2 regions of the Clostridium sp. RTP31139st1_H3_RTP31139_211217 genome follow, and region 1 is predicted to be linked to the other one. Evidence: a T-box and tRNA genes for the amino acid it is inferred to sense, from the RefSeq annotation. Region 1 holds a T-box; the other holds one or more tRNA genes.
What was found. The T-box of region 1 lies ahead of trpS (tryptophan--tRNA ligase). A T-box ahead of a tRNA ligase gene usually reads a tRNA of that ligase, here a tRNA-Trp.

Region 1 (3,218 bases):
GGAAAATATAACTTGGTCCACCACCTTGAGTAAATACAGGAATACCTATTAAACCTATAAGTAAATAAATCCCTACAGAAATAGCTCCAAGTTTAGGTCCTAATAAAAGGCCTGCTAGTGTAGTAAATAAAACTTGTAAAGTAAATGGTACTACAGGTATTGGAATTTTAATAAAAGCACCAACAGCAATTAATGCAGCAAAAAGTGAACATAAAATAAGTGATTTCGTTGATAATTTATTCATTTAATTTAACCTCCTAATAGTTACTTCACCAGAATTTAAAACTTTTATAGAACCATCATCATGTTTAACAACTAAAGAACCATCATTATTTATATCAATAGCTTTACCAATGGATGAAACACCAGCACTTATATAGACAATTTCATTATTTAAAATAATACTTCTTTTCTTATATTCAGATATAAAGTCATAACTTTTAATTTGAGGAATCATACTTAGGATATTATTTACTATTTCTGCACAAAGAATATTTCTATTGATATTTCCATTGTTATTACTAAATAATGAAGAGGCTATTGTTTCAAGTTCTTTAGGGAAACTTTCTTTAGGCTTATTAAAGTTAAGTCCTATTCCTAAAATTAAATAATCAATAGTTCCACTTTCAAAATTAGTAGAAGCTTCTGTTAATATTCCTCCTACTTTTTTATTGTTTAAGTAAATATCGTTTATCCATTTTATTTGGCATTCTATTCCTGTTACTTTTTGAATTGCATTACATATAGCAACAGAAGCAGAAGTTGTTATTAAAACTGAATCCATTGCAGTTAAATTAGGTCTAAGTATAATGCTCATATAAATTCCAGTATTAGCTGGTGAATAAAATACTCGACCAAGCCTACCTTTACCTACACTTTGTTCTTCGGAAATTATAACCGTACCATGTTTAGCACCATTTAAAGCTAAAGTTTTTGCAACATCATTAGTAGAAGAGACTAATTTGTAAGTATAGATATCAATGTTTGAATATTCATTATTTAAATATAAAGAAATACCTTCTTTAGAAATAAAATCTGTATTTGTTGCTAGGGAATAACCTTTATTAGTAACAGCATTTATTGTATAGCCTTCACTTCTAAGTGCATTAATTGCTTTCCATATGGAAGTTCTCGAAATATTAAGTTTTTTAGCAATTTCCTCACCAGAAATATTTTTACCTTTATTTTCTTCTAAAATTTTTAAAACTTTTCCTTTTATTAACATAATTACCTCCATAGAAAGTATTATATTGAAGATAAAATAGTTTGTCAATCAAAATATATTAAATGGTTAACAATTAAAGGCGATATTAAATTAGTCTTCTCAAATGTTTGACATTTACAAAATAGAGGAATATAATACATTAAAAGTATAAAAAAATCCTATGAAGAGGAAGAGTAATTAAATTTAGGTTCAATAAAGAGAGCTAGGAGTGGTGGAAGCTTAGCAAGAAAAAATTTAATGAATGGACCTTTGAGGAACAAGGTGAAATTAAAGTTTTAAGAGTATCTTAGTGGTGAACTGCACCTTACAGCAGTTAAAGTATGTTAGTACTTTAGTTAGAGTGGTATAAATTTATTTATACAATTTAGGTGGCAACACGGATAATAACTTCGTCCTATTAGTTATAGGAGGGAGTTTTTTTGTTTTTAAAATTATTATTCAAGAATAATACATCTAGAAGTTTTGAATAAACAATAGATAGAAAAAGTTATGAAATAAGGAGTGAAAGTAATGAAAAAAGAAACACTTTTAACAGGAGATAGACCAACGGGAAAACTTCATATAGGACATTATATAGGTTCTTTAAAGAATAGGGTTACCTTGCAAAATAGTGAATTATATAATAGCTATATTATGATTGCAGATCAACAAGCATTAACTGATAATGCACGAAACCCTGAAAAAATAAGAAATAATTTAATAGAGGTTGCTTTAGATTATTTATCTGTAGGAATAAATCCATCAAAATCTACTATTTTTATTCAATCACAAATTCCAGAATTAAATGAACTTACAATGCATTATTTAAATTTAGTTACAGTTGCAAGGCTAGAAAGAAATCCAACAGTTAAAAGTGAAATAAAAGAAAGAAATTTTAATATGAGTATTCCTGCGGGATTTATGATTTATCCAGTAAGTCAAGCAGCAGATATTACAGCGTTTAAAGCAAATATAGTACCAGTAGGTGAAGATCAACTTCCTATGATAGAACAAACAAGAGAAATAGTAAGAAGTTTTAATAATATTTATAAAGAAGATGTTCTAGTAGAGCCTAGGGCTATATTACCAAAGGAAGGATTAGGTAGATTACCTGGTATTGATGGAAAAGCAAAAATGAGTAAGTCATTAAATAATGCAATTTATCTTAGTGATGAACCAGATGTAATAAAAAATAAGGTAATGTCAATGTATACTGATCCTAATCATATTAGAGTAGAAGATCCAGGAACTATAGAAAATAATACTGTTTTTATCTATTTAGATGCCTTTTGCAATGAAATAGATAAATTGCAAGAAATGAAAATGCATTATCAAAGAGGGGGACTTGGTGATGTAAAAGTAAAAAAATATTTAAATGAAATAATTCAAGCTGAGCTAGAACCAATTAGAAATAGGAGAAAGGAATATGAGAAAAATTTAGATTATGTATATGAGGTACTGAAAGAAGGTAGTAATAATGCAAGAAAAATAGCATCTAATACATTAAGAGATGTAAGAAATGCTATAGGAATTGAGTATTTTAAATAAGCTATTGAAATAATTAGACCACCTATGGTCTAATTATTTTTGTATTTTATGAATATAATATTTTTGAGGAACTTTCTACCAAGTCGCTAGTAAGTTTCGCCATGTATTCTATACTTTCTTGTTTACTAGTATTTATCCAATCTTGAATTAGCCCTATTATTCCATAATAAGTAAAAGAATAATAGTAGTCATATTTTTTAGGATCAGCATTAGGATATAATCTATTCCAAACATCTATGCATAGTCTTTTCATAATTTCCTTAATTTTCTCTATAAAAATAGAATCCGCATTAATATGAGGACCTAAGAAAATTGATAATAGCTCACTATTCTTATCAATAAATTCCAATATATCTTTCATTAATGAATAAGGCTCATCAGAGTTAGTACAAGATGAATTGTGAAATAATATTACACTCTCAAGTTCTACTAGTAATTGCTCTTTAATGTTGTCTACCATATCAAA
Region 2 (3,218 bases), on a different contig from region 1:
AATTATTTTTTTGAAAATATAGAAAAAGAGCTATCGCTAGCGGATTTTTTTACCCGCTATTGCGACAGCTCCTTTTCCACATTATAATGGCATCTTCACCATTATCAGAATAATAACCTTTTCTTAAACCTTCTTCTTTAAAATCAAATTTTTTATAAAGATTTTGAGCTGGTATATTTGAAGCTCTAACTTCTAAAGTAATATCTTCACAATTAAAAGTTTTGCACATTTCAAATAGTTTTATCAACAAATTTGATGCAATGCCTTGCTTCCTATATTTTGGGCTTACAGCAATATTTGTAATATCACCTTCGCCAGCAATTATCCACACACCAACAAATCCAATGACTTCTCCTGTTGATAAATCTTGTGCAATAACATATTTTGCTAATGGATTATTTAATTCATTACTAATAGAATCTAAGGTCCAAGGAATAGCAAAACATTCTTTACTTAACTCATATACACCGTTTATATGAGATTCATTCATAAGACTATAATCTATTTTCATTTTTCATAGCCAGCCTTTGCTCAAGTTCTCTTTCTGCTTGAGGTTTTTTAATATAAAGAGGAGCAGAATTCATATCATCAATATCTCCAGCTTTAATTTTTTCCATTCCAAGCTCACCTAAAGATGAAGCTCTTATGATACTTAAATGATTTGGAGCAAATTCACAATTGTTAACATTATTAATTAAGAATTCTTTATGTTTAAATACTCCATCACCAGTAAATATAACCTTTTCGCCTTTTTCATTTAATATATTAGCAAGTTCAGTTAAATCTAAAGCTGTACAGTCTAATATTTTTGTCAAATTTCCTTCTATATTTTTATAAAGACCAGTATAAACATTATCTCTTAATGCATCCATTACTGGACAAATTATACCATCAAAAGTTAATAAAGAATTAGCTAGTGCATCTAAACTAGAAATGGAAACGTACGGTTTATTAGATCCCATACTTAAACCTTTAATAGTAGCCATTCCGATTCTAAGTCCTGTAAATGAACCAGGGCCCTTAGAAACGACAAATCCATCAATTTCGTTTATATCAACTTCACAGTCTTTTAATAACATTTCTATTTTTTTCATTAATATAATAGAATGCTCTCTTTTGAAGTTTAATGTATATTCGCCTAAGATATACTCATCTTTAAGTAAAGCTACAGTAGTCACTAAAGATGAAGAATCTACGCTTAAAACTATCATATTTTTAGCTCCTTTATATAATCATATCTTTCTCCATATGGAGTTATAGTAATTGTTCTGTAATCTTCGCCCTTTTCTAAATCTTTTTCTATATAAATATGTAGAAAATCTTTTGGAAGTATTTCTTCAATATAATTAGCCCATTCAATAATTGAAACGGCATCTGAAAAAATGTAATCATCAAATCCAATTGCGTATATTTCATCAGGATCTGAAACTCTATAAACATCAAAATGATTCAATTTTAAACGACCAGAATCATATTCATTTACAATTGTAAAAGTTGGGCTTGTTATGTAATCAGTTATTTCTAAGCCTTTCGCAATTCCTTTTGTTATATGGGTTTTGCCAGTACCTAAATCCCCAGTTAAACAAACTATATCCCCAGGTTTTAATATTTTACCAAGTGATATACCAAGGTTTGTAGTTTCTTCAACACTATTAACAGAAAAAACCATGTTAAAATCCTCCCTTTTAGGTTAGTTAGGAGTTAGTAGTGATTAGTTATAAGCTAAATTAAATTTTAACTCTAAACTTTTAACTAGTAACTCTTAATAGTATTTGCTATTTTATATTTTATCCAAAAAGTACGAAAAAGAAAAGAATTATAAAAAAATAGTAGAAAAAATATTGATTTTATTAATAACATAATGTATAATGATTTTGTACTAAGGGGTATCGTATATCGGTAGTACAGTAGTCTCCAAAACTATTAGGCTAGGTTCGATTCCTAGTACCCCTGCCATAGAAGCTAGTAAGAATTTCTTGCTAGCTTTTTTTTTATAAAAAAGAGATAAAGCAAATTTGTGATATTACACAAAAAGAACAAATGTTTGAATAAGTTTAGTAGTAATGTTAATAATTAAGAAGAAAAATATTTTATTGAGTAGTAAGGAGAATTTATGGATAGAGCATTAGATATATTAAAACAATATTATGGATATAGTTCATTTAGAGAAGGGCAAGAAAATATAATAAGAGAAATACTAAATGGTAATGATGTTTTAACTATAATGCCAACTGGTGGGGGAAAATCTATTTGTTATCAAGTACCTGCAATGTTGTTAGATGGTATAACAATAGTAATTTCTCCATTAATCTCGCTTATGAAAGATCAAGTTGATAATATAAATAATTTAGGGATTAAGTCAGCATATATTAATTCTTCATTAAATAATATTGAAATAAATAATATTTTAGATGAAGCTGCAAAAAATGAAATAAAAATATTATATGTGGCACCAGAAAGATTAGAATCACATGTGTTTTTAGAACTTATAGCTAGTATTAATGTTTCAATGGTGGCTGTAGATGAAGCACATTGTGTATCGCAATGGGGGCACGATTTTAGAAGTAGTTATAGGAGAATTAGTAGGGTAGTTTCACTTTTGAGAAATAGACCTATAGTTGCAGCATTTACAGCAACAGCAACTGCTGAAGTTAGAGATGACATAATAAAATTATTAGAATTAAATAATCCTAAGATATTTATATCTGGTTTTGATAGAAAAAATCTTAAGATAATAATAGAAAAGGGTGTAAATAAGAAAAATTACATTTTAGACTATATAAATAGCAATAAGGATGAATCAGGTATAATTTATTGTTCTACTAGAAAAGAGGTTGATAGTTTATATGACTTATTAATTTCTAAAGGATTAGAAGTGGAAAAATATCATGCTGGATTAAATGATGAATATAGGAAAGAGGTTCAAGAAAGTTTTATTTATGATAAGGTAAATATAATAATTGCAACAAATGCTTTTGGTATGGGGATTGATAAACCAAATGTTAGATATGTAATACATTATAATATGCCTAAAAATATTGAGGGATATTACCAAGAAATAGGTAGAGCAGGGAGAGATGGAGAAGACAGTGAATGTATAATGCTATTTTCACCTGGAGATGTTCAAACTCAAAAATATATTATTGAAACTGCAACAGAAAATACTGTAAGAAAAGAAAATGAGCTTGAAAAACTTCAAACTATGATAAATTTAGTTT

Region 2: it encodes a tRNA-Trp, which carries the amino acid that the T-box ahead of trpS (tryptophan--tRNA ligase) is inferred to sense. The anticodon was not compared.

What each region holds. Positions count from the first base shown of each region.
Region 1 covers NZ_JBCOAB010000001.1:124,870-128,087, reverse strand. Annotated here, with positions in the region: gene ABUA17_RS00655 (biotin transporter BioY) at 1-244, opposite strand, end outside; gene ABUA17_RS00650 (biotin--[acetyl-CoA-carboxylase] ligase) at 245-1,225, opposite strand; T-box leader at 1,377-1,625, shown strand; gene trpS (tryptophan--tRNA ligase) at 1,736-2,752, shown strand; gene ABUA17_RS00640 (TetR/AcrR family transcriptional regulator) at 2,799-3,218, opposite strand, start outside.
Region 2 covers NZ_JBCOAB010000054.1:4-3,221, forward strand. Annotated here, with positions in the region: gene rimI (ribosomal protein S18-alanine N-acetyltransferase) at 50-511, opposite strand; gene tsaB (tRNA (adenosine(37)-N6)-threonylcarbamoyltransferase complex dimerization subunit type 1 TsaB) at 495-1,211, opposite strand; gene tsaE (tRNA (adenosine(37)-N6)-threonylcarbamoyltransferase complex ATPase subunit type 1 TsaE) at 1,208-1,669, opposite strand; tRNA gene ABUA17_RS16045 (tRNA-Trp) at 1,883-1,956, shown strand; gene recQ (DNA helicase RecQ) at 2,114-3,218, shown strand, end outside.